3 regions of the Kitasatospora sp. NPDC059088 genome follow, and region 2 is predicted to be linked to each of the others. Evidence: riboswitches for the same ligand, from Rfam matches in the RefSeq annotation. Region 2 holds a riboswitch; each other region holds the start of a gene.
What was found. A riboswitch is a leader RNA that binds a small molecule or an ion and turns the genes downstream of it on or off. The one in region 2 is predicted to bind cobalamin.
Positions count from the first base shown of each region.

Region 1: another riboswitch for cobalamin. It lies ahead of ACFWXO_RS19630 (FecCD family ABC transporter permease); the one in region 2 lies ahead of ACFWXO_RS37400 (CoA-acylating methylmalonate-semialdehyde dehydrogenase).
Region 3: another riboswitch for cobalamin. It lies ahead of ACFWXO_RS19770 (ribonucleoside-diphosphate reductase subunit alpha); the one in region 2 lies ahead of ACFWXO_RS37400 (CoA-acylating methylmalonate-semialdehyde dehydrogenase).

Region 1 is NZ_JBHYGR010000040.1:13,399-19,436, forward strand. Features, by position in the region: gene ACFWXO_RS19615 (CGNR zinc finger domain-containing protein) at 1-530, shown strand, start outside; gene sodX (nickel-type superoxide dismutase maturation protease) at 542-985, opposite strand; gene sodN (superoxide dismutase, Ni) at 1,162-1,557, shown strand; cobalamin riboswitch at 1,657-1,802, shown strand; gene ACFWXO_RS19630 (FecCD family ABC transporter permease) at 1,898-2,950, shown strand; gene ACFWXO_RS19635 (ABC transporter ATP-binding protein) at 2,947-3,747, shown strand; gene ACFWXO_RS19640 (ABC transporter substrate-binding protein) at 3,791-4,786, shown strand; gene ACFWXO_RS19645 (GNAT family N-acetyltransferase) at 4,858-5,334, shown strand; gene ACFWXO_RS19650 (anti-sigma regulatory factor) at 5,472-5,882, shown strand.
Region 2 is NZ_JBHYGR010000133.1:505-6,542, forward strand. Features, by position in the region: gene ACFWXO_RS37390 (enoyl-CoA hydratase/isomerase family protein) at 1-736, opposite strand, end outside; gene ACFWXO_RS37395 (acyl-CoA dehydrogenase family protein) at 736-1,881, opposite strand; gene ACFWXO_RS37400 (CoA-acylating methylmalonate-semialdehyde dehydrogenase) at 1,887-3,386, opposite strand; cobalamin riboswitch at 3,583-3,774, opposite strand; gene ACFWXO_RS37405 (hypothetical protein) at 4,016-4,237, opposite strand; gene ACFWXO_RS37410 (short-chain fatty acyl-CoA regulator family protein) at 4,384-5,775, opposite strand.
Region 3 is NZ_JBHYGR010000040.1:46,684-52,721, reverse strand. Features, by position in the region: gene ACFWXO_RS19780 (hypothetical protein) at 4-477, opposite strand; gene ACFWXO_RS19775 (ribonucleotide-diphosphate reductase subunit beta) at 575-1,591, opposite strand; gene ACFWXO_RS19770 (ribonucleoside-diphosphate reductase subunit alpha) at 1,591-4,002, opposite strand; cobalamin riboswitch at 4,196-4,328, opposite strand; gene ACFWXO_RS19765 (hypothetical protein) at 4,858-5,769, shown strand; gene ACFWXO_RS19760 (glycoside hydrolase family 26 protein) at 5,909-6,038, shown strand, end outside.

The DNA.
Region 1 (6,038 bases), on a different contig from region 2:
AGCGCGGCACCGACACGCTGACCTCGGTGGACGCCGTGCGCGCCCTCTTCTCCGACTCCTCCCGCGCCGCCGCGCTGGCCGACGAGTCCGACGTGCCCCGGCTGCGGGCGGTGCGGACCAGGCTGCGCGGAGTGTTCGAGGCCGCCGCCGAGGGGGACGAGATCCGGTCCGTCGACCTGCTGAACAGCCTGCTGATGGAGTACCCCGTCAGCCCGCTGGTCTCCGGGCACGACTACCTGGACGACGCCGGCCGGCCGCGCTGGCACCTGCACCTGGCCGACAACTCGCCCACCGCCACCGCGCACTTCAGCGCCGTCGCCTGCATGGGCCTGGCCGTGCACCTCACCGAACTGGGCGCCGACCGGCTCGGCATCTGCCAGGCCGCGCCGTGCCGCAACGCCTACCTGGACACCTCGACCAACCGCTCCCGCCGCTACTGCTCCGACCGCTGCGCGACCCGCGCCAACGTCGCCGCGTACCGGGCCCGCAAGCGGCTGGAGGCCGAGGCCGCGCTGGGCACCGGGCAGTAGCCGGCCGGGGCTCAGAGCTCGTCGACGAAGACCCCGAACCGCCGGGCCAGGCCCGGCACCCGGGCCAGCCGGGGGCCGAGCAGCAGCCGCTCCAGCCCGCGGCCCGGCGCCAGCCAGGCGGGGCTCGGCCGCAGCCGCAGCAGCACCCGGCCGAGCACCAGCTCGTCCGGGACCGGGCCGTAGCTGCGGCTGTCGCTGTCCACCGGACGGTTGTCGGACAGCAGCCACCAGCCCTTCGGGCGGCGCTCGGCGGCCCGCTTCACCACCAGCAGGTCCTGCTGGAACGGGTGCCGGAACAGCACCACCGCGCCGGGCCGGATCGGCGCCCCGTAGCGGACCAGCAGCCGGTCGCCCTCGCGCAGGGTCGGGACCATCGACGGGCCCGTCACGTCGACCAGCCCGAACGGCACCGCGCCGCCCTGCCCGCCGCCCTGCGGCTCCGCGCTCCGCGCCATGGCTCCTCCTCCCGGACCGACCGCCCCAGTCTGCCGTACGGACCGTCATCCGTTCGATGTCCGGATTACCCCGGTTCCGGGTCCGTCTTTCGCCCTAGGCCCACCGCCCGGCCGCGAAACCCGGAGGCCGGAAGGGTAATCTCGGGCGCGGGAAGACGATCTAAGGAAGGACTCCCATGTTCTCTCGTCTGTTTGCACCGCGTGCCACTGCTCACGCCCACTGCGACCTGCCGTGCGGTGTCTACGACCCCGCCCAGGCCAAGCTGGAGGCCGAGTCGGTCAAGGCCACCCAGGAGAAGTACCAGGCCAACGAGGACCCGCACTTCCGCGCCCGCGCCATCATCATCAAGGAGCAGCGCGCCGAGGCCGTCAAGCACCACATCTCGGTGCTGTGGAGCGACTACTTCAAGGCCCCGCACTTCGAGAAGTACCCGCAGCTGCACCAGCTGATCAACGACACCCTGAAGGCCGCCTCGGCCGCCAAGGCGTCCACCGACCCGGCCACCGGCCAGGCCCTGCTGGACCTGATCGCCGAGGTCGACAAGATCTTCTGGGAGACCAAGCAGGCCTGAGCCTGACGCGTCGCCACCCGGCCGCCCCCGTCCGCACCGTCGGACGGGGGCGGTCGTGCGTTCCCGTGCCCCCGCCCCGGGAACGGACCCCGGTAAGGGTTGCCTACCCTGAGTGGCTGTTATGCTGCCAGGGCGTCCGAGGGGGAAGTCCGGTGAGAATCCGGCGCTGACCCGCAACGGTGAGCACGGCCCGCGGTCCCGGGGCCGGGCCAGCCCGATCGCCCCCGGCCGCTGAACTCCCGACAACTCGCCGTGGACTGCGAGGGGAAGGCGCCCGGGCCCGGCCCCGGCCGGCGCCCGCCCCGGCACACCCGCGGCCCGAGGCAAGGCGCGCCCGCCCGTGAGTGACCCCGTCCGCCGAATACCGACCCTCCCGCTCGCCCTCGGCCTCGCCGCCGCCCTGCTGCTCTCCCTGGTCTGCGGCGTCGCGCTCGGCGCCTCCGGAATCGAACTCCCGTACGTCCTGCGACTGTTGGGCGCCGGGCTGACCGGCGGACGGCTGGACGCGAGCGACGCGGCGGCGTACGCGATCGTCTGGGAGCTGCGGCTGCCGCGCACCCTGCTGGCCGCCGTGGTCGGCGGCGGGCTCGCCGCCACCGGGGTCGCCGTCCAGGCCCTGGTGCGCAACGCCCTCGCCGACCCCTTCGTCCTGGGCATCTCCTCCGGCGCCGCCGTCGGCGCCAACGCCGTCCTGCTGCTCGGCGCCTTCGCCTCGCTCGGGGTGTGGGCGATCTCGGTCTCCGCGTTCGGCTCCGCGCTGCTCGCCATGGTGCTGGTCTACCTCGCCGCCCGCACCGCGTACGGGCTCACCCCGCTGCGGCTGGTGCTCACCGGCACCGCGCTCTCCTACGGCTTCTCCGCCCTGACCACCCTGATGGTCTTCTCCGCCGACCACGCCGAGGCCGCCCGGGACGCCATGATGTGGCTGCTCGGCAGCCTCGGCGGCGCCACCTGGGGCTCGGTGCCGATCGCGGCCGCCACCGTCCTGGCCGGACTCGCCTATCTGGCCTGCGCCGCCGGACGGTTGGACGCGCTCGCGATGGGCGACGAGACCTCCGCCTCGCTCGGCGTCGACCCGGACCGGCTGCGCCGGGAACTGTTCGTGGTCACCGCCGCCGTCACCGGCACCGTGGTCGCCGTCAGCGGGGCGATCGGCTTCGTCGGACTGCTGATGCCGCACCTGGCCCGGATGCTGGTCGGCGCCGGGCACCGCCGGGTGCTGGTGATCGCGCCGCTCGCCGGGGCGCTGCTGCTGGTCTGGGTGGACATCGCCTCCCGCACCCTGCTGGCGCCCGCCGAACTGCCCGTCGGGGTGTTCACCGCGGTGCTCGGGGTGCCCGCCTTCCTGCTGATGATGCGCCGCCGCGGCCAGGCCTTCGGAGGCCGGCGATGACGGGCCCGACCCCTTCGACCGGCGCGGAGGACCTGCGCGTCGACGGCGTCTCGGTGGAACTGGCCGGCGCCCGGCTGGTCCACGAGGTGAGCCTGACGGCCGCCGCCGGGCAGGTGATCGGACTGATCGGCCCGAACGGCAGCGGCAAGTCGACCCTGCTGCGCTGCGTCTACCGGGTGCTGCGCCCGGCCGGCGGGACCGTCCGGCTGGCCGGCGACGACCTGCACGCGCTCACCGCCCGCGACACCGCCCGCCGGGTGGCCGCGCTGACCCAGGAGCACCCCGCCGAGTTCGAGTTCACGGTGGCCGAGGTGGTCGCCATGGGCCGGCTGCCGCACCGGCGCGGCCTCGCCGCCGGCCCGACCGCCGGGGACCGGGAGCGCTGCGCCGCCGCGCTGCGCCGGGTCCGGGCCGACCACCTCGCCGAACGCGCCTTCCCGAGCCTGTCCGGCGGCGAGAAGCAGCGGGTGCTGATCGCCCGCGCCCTCGTCCAGGAACCGCGCCTGCTGGTGCTGGACGAGCCCACCAACCACCTCGACATCGCCCACCAGTTGGAGGTGCTGGCGCTCGCCCGCGAGGCCGGGCCGACGGTGCTCACCGCCCTGCACGACCTCAACCTGGCGGCGGGCCACTGCGACCGGCTGTACGTGCTGGAGGCCGGCCGGATCGTCGCCGCCGGCGAGCCCCACGAGGTGCTCCGCCCCGAACTGCTGGCCGAGGTGTTCGGCGTCCGGGCCACCCCCGTCCGCCACCCCGGGACCGGCGCCCTCCAGCTGCTGTTCGACCGTCTCGCCTGACCCCCGCGAATCCCCGGGACCGTTCCGATCCGAAGGAACCCGTATGCGCACCAAGGCCGTTGCCGCCACCGCCCTACTCACCCTCGGGCTGACCGCCTGCGGCGCCGAGATCGCCCCCCGCCCCGGCGCCGCCACCGCCTCCGGCCACTACCCGGTGACCGTGACGAACTGCGGCGAGCGGCTCACCTTCGCGCAGAAGCCCGCCCGGGTGGTGACCAACGACGTCAACATCACCGAACTGATGCTCTCCCTCGGCCTCGCCGACCGGATGGTCGGCTACGTGATGCCCGACGACAAGGGGCAGGTCGACAAGGTGGCCTGGAAGGACGGCTACCGGCAGACCAGCTGGCTCTCCAAGAAGGTGCTCACCAAGGAGATCGCCCTGGACGCCAAGGCCGACCTGGTGTTCGCCGGCTGGCACTACGGCTTCGACGAGGGCAGCGGGGTCACCCCGCAGGCGTTCAAGGCGCTCGGCGTGGACTCCTACGTGCTCAGCGAGTCCTGCCGCAGCGGCAAGGGCTCCGAGCGCGGGGTGATGGACCCGCTGGAGGCGCTCTACACCGACCTGGCCAACCTGGGCGCGATCTTCGACGTCGAGGACCGCGCCGACAAGCTGATCGCCGAGTCCAGGGCCACCATCGCCGCCGTGCCGCAGCCGGAGCGCCGCCCGTCCGTCTTCCTGTACGACAGCGGGCAGGACAAGCCGTACACCGCCGGGAAGTTCGCCGCCGCGAACGAGATCATCGCGAAGGCCGGCGGGACCAACGTCATGGGCGACCTCGCGGACACCTGGGTCACCGCCGGCTGGGAGAGCGTGGTGCAGCGCGACCCCGAGGTGATCGTGATCAACAACTACGCGACCCCGGGCGCCGAGGAGAAGCGGACGTTCCTCAAGTCCTTCCCGCCGCTGGCGAACGTCGCCGCGATCAGGAACGACCGGATCTTCGTCATGGACTACGTCGACCTGGTCGAGAGTCCGCGCAACCCGGCCGCGATCAGCACCCTGGCCGGGTTCCTGCGCACCGTCCCGGCCCGCTGACCGGCGCGACCGACGATCGGACCCCGCTCCGGCCCTGGGCCCGGGCGGGGCCCGCGCAGTAGGCTCGCGGCATGATCCGCACCGCCGTCGTCACCGACGTTCCCGTCGTCCTGGCCATGATCCGTGAGCTCGCGGAGTACGAGAAGGCCCCCCAGGAGGCGGTGGCCACGGAGGAGCAGCTGCGCGAGGCGCTGTTCGGCGCCGCCCCGGCGCTGTTCGGCCTGATCGCGGAGGACCCGGCCACCGGCGAACCGGTCGGCTTCGCGCTCTGGTTCCTCAACTTCTCGACCTGGCGCGGCACCCACGGGATCTACCTGGAGGACCTCTACGTCCGCCCGCAGGCCCGCGGCGGCGGCCACGGCAAGGCGCTCCTGCTGGAGCTGGCGAGGATCGCCGTCGAGCGCGGCTACGCCCGGGTCGAATGGTCGGTGCTGGACTGGAACCAGCCCTCGATCGACTTCTACCGCTCGCTCGGCGCGGTGCCGATGAACGGGTGGACGGTCTACCGGCTCACCGATGAGGCACTCACGGCCGCCGGGAAGCGTTGAACCCACGCACGGAGTAGGGGCAAAGCCCCTGCCACCCTGCGTCGCAATGCCTTACCATGAGTAACTCCCGCACCGGGTGCGGAGGACGCCCCCTCGGGGGTACCAAGCAAGCACAGCGCGTCACCCAGGAGGCAAGGGTGTCCCAGATCGACAGCGATCTCGGAGTTCAGGACTTCGTGGAGGTCCGGCTGCCCGCGGCAGGGGCCTACCTCTCCGTGCTGCGAACAGCGACGGCCGGGCTTGCCGCCCGGCTGGACTTCACCCTCGACGAGATCGAGGACCTGCGGATCGCGGTGGACGAGGCCTGCGCCATCCTGCTCCAGCAGGCGGTGCCCGGCTCCGTCCTGTCCTGCGAGTTCCGGCTGGTCGGCGACTCGCTCAAGGTGACGGTCTCCGCTCCGACCACGGACGGCAAGGCGCCCGAACGCGACACCTTCGCGTGGACGGTGCTCTCCGCGCTGGCCGGCGAGGTGGACTCCTCGGTCGCCGAGGACAACACCGTGACGATCAGCCTGCACAAGAAGCGCGGCGGGTCCGCCGCCCACTGACCGGGCACCGAGCAGCAGCACCCTGCAAGGGCCGTCCGCCGCACCCCACCCGGGGCCGGTGGGCGGCTCCCGGTACCGCCCACCGGCGGTACGACCAACGAGACGATGCCGGGGCCGACGGCCCCGGTGCTCCCGGAACGGAACGGGGGAATGGCC
Region 2 (6,038 bases):
CGCTGTCGCCGAGCCGGTCGAGGATCTCCTCGACGGAACCGGCCGCGTAGCAGCGGTCGATCCAACCGCGCTGCCCGGCCAGCGGACCGGGCGGCGCGGCGGCGACGTGCCGTTCCAGGGCGTCGTGCACGGGCCGTTCGGCCAGGTCGTCCAGCAGCGCCGGGAGGCGTTCGGCGGGCACGTGGTGGTCGGCGAGCCCGCAGAGCAGGGCGTCCGCGGCGCCGACGGAGCCGGCCGTCAGGGCCAGGTGGGTGCCGAGTTCGCCGGGGGCGAGGGCGAGCAGGTAGGTGCCGCCGACGTCGGGGACGAAGCCGATCCCGGTCTCCGGCAGGGCGATCCGGGTGCGTTCGGTGACGATCCGGACGCTGCCGTGGGCGGAGACGCCGACTCCGCCGCCCATCACGATGCCGTCCATCACGGCCACGTAGGGCTTGGGGTAGCGGGCGATCCGGACGTTGAGGTGGTACTCGTCGCGCCAGAACTCCTCGGCGGCGCCCGGGTCCCCGCCGGTGGCGGCACGGTGGATGGCCACGATGTCGCCGCCCGCGCAGAGCCCGCGCTCCCCGGCGCCGGTGATCACCACGGTGGCCACGGCCGGGTCGTGCTCCCAGTCGTCCAGGGCGCGCGCGATGCGCCGGACCATGCCGTGGGTGAGGGCGTTGAGCGCCTTGGGGCGGTTGAGGACGATCAGCCCGGCGCGGCCCTCGCGGTGGACCAGGACCTCCTCGGCACTCATCAGGCGGCTCCGATCAGGCCGCGGGCGACGATGACGCGCATGATCTCGTTGGTCCCTTCCAGGATCTGGTGCACCCGCAGGTCGCGGACGATCTTCTCGATGCCGTACTCGGCCAGGTAGCCGTAGCCGCCGTGGAGTTGGAGCGCCTGGTTGGCCACCTCGAAGCCGGTGTCGGTGGCGTGCCGCTTGGCCATCGCGCACAGCTGCGGTGCCCGCCGGTCGCCCCGGTCCAGGGCCGCGGCGGCCCGCCAGAGCAGCGCCCGGGCGGCCTCCAGCTCGGTGGCCATGTCGGCGAGCCGGAACTGCAGCGCCTGGGCGTGCAGCAGCCGGGCGCCGAAGGCCTCCCGGTCGGCGAGGTGGGCGGTGGTGCGCTCCAGGGCGCTCTGGGCGCCGCCGAGCGAGCAGGCGGCGATGCCGAGCCGGCCGCCGTTCAGGCCGGCCATGGCGATCCGGAAGCCCTCGCCCTCGCCGCCGAGCAGGCGGTCGGCGGGCAGCCGGACGCCGTCCAGGACGACCTGGCGGGTGGGCTGGGCGTTCCAGCCCATCTTCCGCTCGTCGGGGCCGAAGGAGAGCCCCGGGTCGTCCCGCTCCACCACGAAGGCGGACACCCCGGAGGCGCCCGGGCCGCCGGTGCGCGCCATCACCACGTACACCCGGGCCGCGCCCGCGCCGGAGATGAACTGCTTGACGCCGTCCAGCACCCAGTGGTCGCCGTCGCGCACCGCCCGGGTGGCGAGCGCGGCGGCGTCGGAGCCGGCGCCGGGTTCGGTGAGGCAGTAGCTGCCCAGGTCCTCGGCGGTGCAGAGTGCGGGCAGCCAGCGGTGGCGCTGGTCCTCGCTGCCGTAGCGGTCGACCATCCAGCCGACCATGTTGTGGATGGACAGGTAGGCGGCGACGGACGGGCAGCCGCCCGCCAGTGCTTCGAAGACCACCACGCCATCCAGCCGGGAGAGTTGGGAGCCGCCGACGTCCTCCCGGACGTAGACCCCGGCGAGGCCGAGGTCGGCGGCCTTGCGCAGCACGTCCACCGGGAAGTGCTTGGCCTGGTCCCACTCGACCGCGTGCGGGGCCAGGTACTCGGCGGCGAAGGCTCCGACGGCCTCGGCGATCGCGGCCTGGTCCTCCGTCAGTTCACTGGTGTGCACGGCGTTCACCCCATCGTCGGCATGGTGAAGCTCGCGCCCTCCTTGACCCCGGAGGGCCAGCGCGAGGTGACGGTGCGGGTGCGGGTGTAGAAGCGGATCGAGTCCGGACCGTGCTGGTTGAGGTCGCCGAAGGCGGAGCGCTTCCAGCCGCCGAAGGTGTGGTAGGCGATCGGCACCGGGATCGGCACGTTGACGCCGACCATGCCGGTGTCCACCCGGCGGGCGAAGTCCCGGGCGGTGTCGCCGTCCCGGGTGTAGATGGCCACGCCGTTGCCGAACTCGTGCTCGCTGGGCAGCCGCAGCGCCTCCTCGTAGTCGGCGGCGCGGACCACGGTGAGCACCGGGCCGAAGATCTCCTCGCGGTGGATCCGCATGTCCGGGGTCACCCGGTCGAACAGCGAGGCGCCGAGGAAGTAGCCGCCCTCGTGGCCCTCAAGGCGGAAGTCCCGCCCGTCGACGACGAGTTCGGCGCCCTCCCGGGCCCCGAGGTCGAGGTACCCGCGGACCCGCTCCAGCGCGTCGGCGCCGACCAGCGGGCCGAAGTCGGCAGCCGGGTCGTCCGAGCGGCCGACCTTGAGCGCGGCGATCCGCTCGACCAGCTTGGCCACCAGCGCGTCCGCGGTCTCCTCCCCCACCGGGACGGCCACCGAGATCGCCATGCAGCGCTCCCCCGCCGAGCCGTAGCCGGCGCCGATCAGCGCGTCGGCGGCCTGGTCGAGGTCGGCGTCCGGCATCACGATCATGTGGTTCTTCGCGCCGCCGAAGCACTGCGCCCGCTTCCCGTGGGCGGCGGCCGTCGCGTAGACGTACTGGGCGATCGGGGTGGAGCCGACGAAGCCGACGGCCTGCACCCGCTCGTCCTCCAGCAGGGTGTCCACCGCCTCCTTGCCGCCGTTGACCACGTTGAGCACGCCCGGCGGCAGCCCGGCCTCCAGGAACAGCTCGGCGAGCCGAAGCGGCACCGACGGGTCCCGCTCGGAGGGCTTGAGAACGAAGGAGTTGCCGCAGGCCAGCGCGGGTGCGGCCTTCCACAGCGGGATCATCGCCGGGAAGTTGAACGGCGTGATGCCGGCGACCACGCCGAGCGGCTGGCGCATCGAGTAGACGTCGATGCCGGTGCCGGCGTTGTCGGTGAACTCGCCCTTCAACAGGTGCGGGATCCCGGCGGCGAACTCCACCACCTCCAGGCCGCGTTGGAGGTCGCCGTGGGCGTCGGCCACGGTCTTGCCGTGCTCGGCGGAGAGCAGCCGGGCCAGCTCCTCCTTCTCCTGCTCGACCAGTTGCAGGAAGCGCAGCAGCACCCGCGCCCGCCGCTGCGGGTTCCAGGCCGCCCACCCGGGCTGGGCCTGGGCGGCGTCGGCGATCACCGCCTCGACCTCGGCCCGGTCGGCCAGCGGCACCCGGGCCTGCACCCGGCCGGTGTTGGGGTCGAAGACGTCGCCGTAGCGGCCGGACGTCCCGGCGACGCGCTTGCCGCCGATGAAGTGGGTCAGTTCGCGGACCATCGGTTCCTTCTCTCGTCACGGGTGGGGAGAGGAGGAATGGAGAGAGCACGCCGCGGCATCGGACGTACGGTCGTACGCCGTCGCGGCAGGCGTAAAGTGACGAACCGTCAGGAGCGATGGGCCCCGACGGTCGGCAGCACGGCAGCGGAGCGGGAACAGCGGCCCGGAGTCATGCGTGTCGTCTCCATCCTCGTGGAAAACACGGATCATCCGCGGCCGGTATCCTGACTCCCGGATCCACGCCCGCCCCCTGGCCTTCCCGGCTGGCTGCCAGTGGCCGTCATCTGCGAGGACGAACTCCCCGGTCACAGTGGCGGGACCGTGCCGGACTCACACCGGCTTCCCTGACACCGCGGACCTGCCGTCGACCATATAGTTGGACGTCCTAGCAAGTCCAGACCCACCGCCGCGCGGCGCGGGCCCGAGCGGTCACAGGGGCACGACGGGTCACAGGGCCAGGACGGGCCGGTGGCGGTCGAGCCAGAGCGCGAGGTCGACCACGCGTTCCTGTAGAGCGAGGTGTCCGTGTCCCCGACACCGATCGGCGAGTCCCGGGCCGCGACCACGGCCCTTCGCCGGACCGGCGGCGGGTCATCGGACCGCCGCCCCCGGGCGCCGTTCGATCGCGTTCAGCCGGCCGAAGCCGCGGAGAGGTCCAGCAGTCCCTCCTTGGCCTGGCGCACCAGGTCGCGGAACTGGTCCTCGCTCATCCGGATCTGCTGACCGAAGTCGTCGGTGATCCTCACCCGCCGGTCCACCGGGGCCTCCCGGTCCAGGAACACCTGGGGGCAACCGCAGTTGCAGTTGCCGCAGAACGTCGCGAAGGGCTGTGGCGTCTCGTCGCCGGCCATCCGTCCCACCTCACTTCCGCCCGTGGTGCACGGGGCTTCCGGGCTGGCGATGCCCGCCGCCCAATGTCACCAAACCCGATGGCAGGAAGGGTGGTTGTACTCGTCCGACGGCCCTCCGGGGGCTGCCTCGCCCCGTGCGGCACCGCTCAGGAGGACGCCGGGTACGGGACGAAGGTGCTGGTGTGCTCGTCGACGGCCAGCGGGCGGCCGATCGCCGGGGCCGAGCGCTGGGCGCAGGCCGGGCGTTCGCAGACCTTGCAGCCCAGGCCGATCGGGGTGGCGGCGGCCTCGTCGGTCAGGTGGAGGCCTGCGGAGTAGACGAGGCGGGACGCGTGGCGGAGTTCGCAGCCGAGGCCGATGGCGAAGGTCTTGCCGGGTCGGCCCCAGCCGCCGGGCGAGCGGGTGACGGCGCGGGCCGTCCACAGGTAGCGGCGCCCGTCCGGCATGGCGGCGACCTGGACGTGGACCCGGCCCGGGGCGGCGAAGGCGTCGTAGACGTTCCACAGCGGGCAGGTGCCACCGGTGCGGGAGAAGTGGAAGGGCGTGGCGGACTGCCGCTTGGAGACGTTCCCGGCCCGGTCGACCCGGACGAAGGAGAACGGCACCCCGCGCAGGCCGGGGCGCTGGAGGGTGCTGAGGCGGTGGCAGACCGTCTCGTAGCCGACGCCGAAGTGGTCGGCGAGGTGCTCGATGTCGTAGCGGGCGGACTCGGCCTCGGCGTGGAAGGCGGCGTAGGGCAGGACGAGGGCAGCGGCGAAGTAGTTGGCCAGGCCGATCCGGGTGAGCGAGTGCGCGGCCGAGCCTTCGGGGCTGTCCTGGGCGGCGAGTTCGGAGAGCAGCGCGTCGTGTTCCAGGTAGCCGAGCTGGGTGGCCAGCCGGAAGGCCTGCTGGCCGGGGCGCAGCCGGTCCGACAGCCGCAGGGTCCGGGTCCGCGGCTCGTACCGGTGCAGCTGCTCCCCGCCGGAGGCGAGCCGTACGCCGTGTACGTCGGCCAGCCGTTCGGCCAGCACCGCCCGCACCCCGCCGCGCCGCAGCCGGATCTCGCCCGCCAACTCCTCGGCGGCGGTGTCGAGTTCATGGACGTAGTTCTGCCGGCGGTAGAAGAACTCGCGGACCTCCTCGTGCGGGGTCCGGGTGTCGGCGGCCGGGCCCCGGTCCCCCGCGAGGACGGCGAGCTGCTCGGCCAGGGTGCGACGGCCGCGCCCGAGGTCGGTCAACAGCCGTGCCACGGCGGGCAGTCGGGTGGCGACCTCGTCGAGGTCACCGGGGGTGATCCGGCCGGCCGCGAGCTCCTCGCCGAGGCCGTCGCGCAGTTCGGCGGCGAGCCGGGCGCTGTCCGGCGGGGCGAAGTACCCGGCCTCCACGCCGAACGCCTCGGTGAGCCGCAGCAGGACGGGGACGGTCAGCGGGCGGGCGTCGTGCTCCAGCTGGTTGAGGTAGCTGGGCGAGAGGTCGATCATCCGCGCCGTGGCGGCCTGGCTCAGTCCGCGTTCCTCCCGGAGCCGGCGCAGCCTGGCCCCGGCGAAGGCCTTCCCCATCGCCCCGCACCTCCGTGTCCGGCCGTCGGGTCGGGCCGGTGCGGCGCAGCCTAGCCGCAACGCCTCCGGGCAAGCCTTCGCAAGCTTCGCGGATTCGCCGGGCGGGCTTCGCGGAACTTGGCACGGCTCCACCGGTGACGGCGGCCGCGTCGGCTGCCAGAGTCGGTGCTGCGGCCGGGAGGCGCCCAGAACGGTGGCGAACGGGCAGGTCAACTGCCCTGACCTGTCGTCCGGGTGACCACGTCCCGCGGTGTTCCACCGCT
Region 3 (6,038 bases), on a different contig from region 2:
GTGTCACGTGAGGTTGTCGGTCCAGAAGAAAATGGTCCGCAGGACGATGCCCGGGGCGCCGGCGCCGAAGGCGAGGACCATGGACTGGCCGACCGCGACATCCGTCGGGTCGATGCCCTGGGACCAGGTGACCTTGGCGTCGAGGCCGGGGATGGATCTTCCCGGGGCGTACGACCGGAAGCTGCCGTGGGCGTGGGCGATGAGGGTGCCGTTGCGGCGCAGCTCTGCGTGGCGGAGGCTGGTCGATCTCAGCTCGTAGGTGCGGTCGCCCAGAATGGCCGTGCGGGTGCGGGACTTCCGGGTGGTCGGGATGTTGCTCCCGTTGATGTTCATCGCGCCGTGGTCGCGGTCGGGCACCACGGTGACGGTGGGCATCCCCGCCCCCTGCACCCGGGCCACGACGGTCGGCCAGCGGTCGTGGCTGAGCTGTATCGGTCCGAACGGGCCGTCGATCACCCGTTGTTGGAGCTTGGACATGTCTGTGCTACCCCCGTACGCCTGGAACCGAGAACAGCGGGGCTGCCGTGACGGCAGCCCCGCTGTGTCCTGCTGTTGAAGCCGAACGATATTCGACCTAGAAGTCGTCGTCGAAGGAGACCGAGCCCTCGACCGCGACCTGGTACGCCGACACCCGGCGCTCGAAGAAGTTGGTCAGCTCCTGGACGTTCTGGAGCTCCATGAAGCCGAACGGGTTGGTCGACCCGTACCGGATCGGCATCCCGAGCCGTGCGAGGCGCTGGTCCGCGACGGCCTGGAGGTACTCGCGCATCGAGGCGGTGTTCATGCCGGGCAGGCCGTCGCCGCACAGGTCCTGGGCGAACTGGAGCTCGGCCTCGACGGCCTCCTCCAGCATCTCGGTGACCTGCTTGGCCATCTCGTCGTCGAAGAGGTCGGGCTCCTCCTCGCGGACGGTGTCGACCACGGAGAACGCGAAGTCCATGTGCATGGACTCGTCGCGGAACACCCAGTTGGTGCCGGTGGCCAGGCCGTGCAGCAGACCGCGCGACCGGAACCAGTACACGTACGCGAAGGCGCCGTAGAAGAACAGGCCCTCGACGCAGGCCGCGAAGCAGATCAGGTTGAGCAGGAAGGCCCGCCGGTCCTCCTTGGTCTGCAGCGAGTCGATGTGGTCGACCGCGTTCATGTACTTGAAGCAGAACTGGGCCTTCTGGTGGATGGAGGGGATGTTCTCCACCGCGGCGAAGGCCGCGTTGCGGTCCTCCGGGTCCGGAAGGTAGGTGTCCAGCAGCGTCAGGTAGAACTGGACGTGCACGGCCTCCTCGAACAGCTGGCGCGACAGGTACAGCCGCGCCTCCGGGGAGTTGATGTGCTTGTAGAGGCTCAGCACCACGTTGTTCGCGACGATCGAGTCACCGGTCGCGAAGAACGCCACCAGGCGGCCGATCATGTGGCGCTCGCCCTCGCTCAGCTTCGCCAGGTCGGCGACGTCCGAGTGCAGGTCCACCTCCTCGACGGTCCAGGTGTTCTTGATCGCGTCGCGGTACCGGTCGTAGAACGACGGGTAGCGCATCGGGCGCAGGGTCAGCTCGAAGCCGGGGTCGAGCAGCATCTTCTGGCGATCGTCGGACATTACTGGCAGGCCTCGCAGGACTCGGGGTTCTCCAGGGAGCAGGCCAGTGCGGCCTCTTCCTCGGGGGTGAGGGTCGGGGTGTTCACCGGCACCGGCGTACCAGCGGCGGTGCGGGCGGCACCCGAGGCGGCCTGGGCGATCCGGGTCGCGGGGCGCGAGCGCAGGTAGTAGGTGGTCTTGAGACCGACCTTCCACGCGTAGGCGTACATCGAGCTGAGCTTGCCGATGGTCGGCGCCGCCATGAAGAGGTTCAGCGACTGGCTCTGGTCCAGGTACGGCATGCGGGCCGCGGCCAGGTCGATCAGCGCGCGCTGCGGCAGCTCCCACGCGGTGCGGTACAGCGACCGGACCTGCTCCGGCAGCCAACCGAGCTCCTGGACGGAGCCGTTGGCGTCGCGCAGGGCGTCGCGGGTCTGCTGGTCCCAGACGCCGAGCTCCTTGAGCTCGCGCACCAGGTACGGGTTGACCTGGAGGAACTCGCCCGAGAGCGTCTCGCGCTTGAACAGGTTGGACACCTGCGGCTCGATGCACTCGTAGACGCCGGCGATGGAGGCGATGGTCGCGGTCGGGGCGATCGCGAGCAGCAGCGAGTTGCGCAGGCCGGTCTCGGCGATGCGGGCGCGCAGCGCCGTCCAGCGGTCGGTCCACTCCGGGGCGGCGCTCGGGAAGTGGTCGATGTGCAGCTCGCCGCGGGCGGCGCGGGTTTCGCCGTAGGCCTCGTGGCGGCCGAGCTGCTCGGCCAGGTCGGCGGAGCGCTCGTAGGCGGTGAGCATGATGCGCTCGGCGATCAGCGTGGACAGCCGGGCGGCCTCGGCGGAGTCGAAGTCGATCCGCAGCTTGAAGAAGACGTCCTGGAGGCCCATCACGCCGAGGCCGACTGGCCGCCAGCGGGAGTTGGAGGTGCCGGCCTCGGTGGTCGGGTAGAAGTTGATGTCCACCACGCGGTCGAGGAAGGTCACGGCGGTGCGGACGGTGGCGTCGAGGCGCTCCCAGTCCATGGCGCCGAGCAGGTCCTCGACGGACGCGCCCTCGGCCACGTGCGCGCCGAGGTTGACCGAGCCCAGGTTGCAGACGGCGGTCTCGGAGTCGTCCGTGACCTCCAGGATCTCGGTGCACAGGTTGGAGGAGTGCACCGTGCGGCCGGGCAGCGCGGTCTGGTTGGCGGCGCGGTTGGAGGCGTCCTTGAAGGTCATCCAGCCGTTGCCGGTCTGCGCGAGGGTGCGCATCATGCGGGCGTAGAGGGTCTGCGCCGGGATGGTGCGGACGGCCTTGCCGGCCAGCTCGGCCTTGAGGTAGGCCTCGTCGAAGTCGGCGCCCCACAGGTCGACCAGCTCGGGGACGTCGGCGGGGGAGAACAGCGACCAGTCGGCGTTGGCGTTCACGCGGCGCATGAACTCGTCCGGGATCCAGTGGGCCAGGTTGAGGTTGTGCGTGCGGCGCGCCTCCTCACCGGTGTTGTCGCGGAGCTCCAGGAACTCCTCGATGTCGGCGTGCCAGGTCTCCAGGTAGACGCAGGCCGCGCCCTTGCGGCGGCCGCCCTGGTTGACGGCGGCGACCGAGGAGTCGAGGGTGCGCAGGAACGGGACGATGCCGTTGGACTTGCCGTTGGTGCCGCGGATCAGGCTGCCGCGCGAGCGGATGCGCGAGTAGGACAGGCCGATGCCGCCGGCGTGCTTGGAGAGGCGGGCGATCTGCGCGTAGCGGTTGTAGATCGAGTCCAGGTTGTCCAGCGGCGAGTCCAGCAGGTAGCAGCTGGACATCTGCGGGTGCCGGGTGCCGGAGTTGAAGAGCGTCGGCGAGGAGGTCAGGTACTCCAGGCGGCTCATCAGGCCGTACAGCTCGGACACCTCGCGCACCGACTGCTCGGAGTCGCCGACCGCCAGGCCGCAGGCGACGCGGAGCAGGAAGTGCTGCGGGGTCTCGATCACCTTGCGGGTGATCGGGTGGCGCAGCAGGTAGCGGGACTGGACGGTGCGCAGGCCGAAGTACTCGAAGCGGTCGTCGCCCTTGGTGTCGACGAGCGCGTTCAGGGCGTCGGCGTGCTTGGCGACGAAGGCCGCGGTGGTGTCGCCGATCAGGCCCTCGGCGTGGCCGACGGCGATCGAGGCGGAGAAGGAGGTCGAGCCCTGGCTGTTCGCCTCGTCGACGATCTCCAGGGCGAGCAGGCGGGCGGCCAGCTTCGAGTACTGGGGGTCCTCGGCGATCATCGACGCGGCGGCGTCCACGGCCAGACCGCGCAGCTCGGCGAAGTCCGAGCCGGCGTGGCGGCCGCGCAGCGCGGCGGCGGCGACATGGCCGGGGTCGACCTCGGTGAGGTCGGCGCTGCGGTCGGTGAGCAGCCGCAGGAGAGCACCGCCGGGGTCGGAGACCGTCGGGTCGGTGAAGGCGGTACCGGAGCCCTGGGCGGGCAGGGTGACTGAGGCAGCGGTGGTCAAGGCGCTCTCTCCTGGCGGCGATCGTGCGGCGGTGATCGGGGTCACCCGGGCCGATCTGGGCAGGGGAGCACGGCGCGAACGCAAAAAGCGTCGCGCGAGGTGTCTCCCCGGCCCGCCCGCGAGGCCCGGAGGGGTGGTGCTGGTGCTTGGCGCGGCCTCTGCGGGAGGGCCGTGGCGCACGCTGTTCGGCAGGTACTCGGACTCGCGGTACGGCTGCTGGAGCCGCCCGCACACCGCTGCGGGGCAGTCCCGGATTCCCACCGGGTTCCCCTGCATCGACAGCAGAAGCGAGCATACATGTAGTGGTGTCTCCTCGATGCGACACCACATGTAGTACGGCGTGGTGTGTTGTCGCGATGACGGGTTGTGCCCGGGCCGGTGGCGGTTCGTGGACGTCCGAGGCCCGGAACCACGCTCCGGACGTGTCGCGGCCGCCCGCCGGACACCCCGGATCCGGGTGCCGGACACCCGGGCCCGGCGCGCCGGGCGTCCTGGTTTCGATACGGAACGGTCACCGGGCCGAGGGGCGGTGCGGGTGATGCCCTACGATCTGGGCGCATGAGCGACGGAACTGGTGTACCTGGGCACGGGCCGCAGGGGACGCCTCCCGCCGGGCCGGGGGGCGCACAGAATCAGCAGCCGGTGGGGCCGGGTCCGGTGCCGCCGCCGGGCGGTGGTTTCGGCCCGCCGCCGGCCTCGTACGGACCGGTGGCGCCGGCGGCGCAGCCGTTCTCCCAGCCCGTCCCGCCGGTGCCCCAGCCGGCGCCCCAGCCGGTTCAGCCGCCGGCTGCGCAGCCGCAGTGGCAGCAGGCCCCGCAGCAGGCGGTTCCCGTGCAGCAGCCGGGGCCCCCGCAGCAGCCGGCCGCGCCGCAGCAGCCGGTCCCGCCGCAGCGCGTCGAGCCGGACTGGGCGGCGCTGGCGGACCGCAACGAGGCCGACGGCAGGCGCAAGCGCCGGGTGAGGATCATCGGCGGCGCGGTGGCCGTCGTCCTGGTGGGTGGTCTGGCCGCGGGCGGAGTGCTGCTGTTCGGCAAGAAGGACGACCCGGCCAAGCCCGGTGGCGGTGCGGTCGCGTCCGCGTCCGTCTCGGGCAAGCCGACCCCCGGCCCGTCGAACGGCGGCCCGTCGACCCCAGGCCCGTCGAACGGCGGTGCGGCCGCGGGAGGGCAGCCGGACGACCCGTCGAAGCCGATCTGGGAGGTCGCCACCGACCCGGCGCCGCAGGACGCGGGGGCGCTGTTCTCCGCGCTGCAGGTGACGGTCAACGGCGTGTCCTGGAACCGGACCGTGGTCGCGCTGGACCAGCCCTGCTGGGACGGCAACTCCACCACCGGCGGGCTCGGCAAGGTCCTCGGCGACCAGGGCTGCCAGAAGGTGCTCCGGGCGACGTACGTCTCCGGCGACAGCGCGGTGACCGTCGGCGTCGCGGTCTTCGACCACAAGATCCAGGCCGAGACGGCGATGAAGAACTACGCCGGGCAGCTCAAGGGCCTGCCCGCGCCGGGCGGCCCGGCGTTCTGCGCCAACCCCGGCTGCACCGGCACGCACAGCAGCCTGGGCCGGTACGCCTACTTCACCGTCGAGGGCTCGGCGAAGGGCGGCAACGCCCCTGACGCCGCCGCGACCGCGGCGTCCGCCGGGTTCGCCGAGCACGTGAAGGGCCAGCTGCTCCAGCGGGCCAAGGCGGCGGGCTCGGCCACGCCGGGTTCGCAGGGCACTCCGGCGGCCGCCGCGACCGGCTGACCCGCGGTGACACCCCGGTCCCGGCGGACCCGTTCGCCGGGACCGGGGGAGTGTGGCAGGCTCTCGTCGGAGTCATTCGTACGCGTGTTCCGGTTGCGTCCGCGGGGGTCGGCGCCGGCGAGAAACCGGAGGAGCGGTCGTGGCCCTGCCCAGAGTCCTGCGCGGTAGGCCGGCCGTGCTGGCCGCGGCCGGCATCGTGGTCGCCGCCGGCAGTCTCGTGCTGCTGGACCGCGACGACCGGACCGACCCCGGGCAGCCCGTCCGGGTAC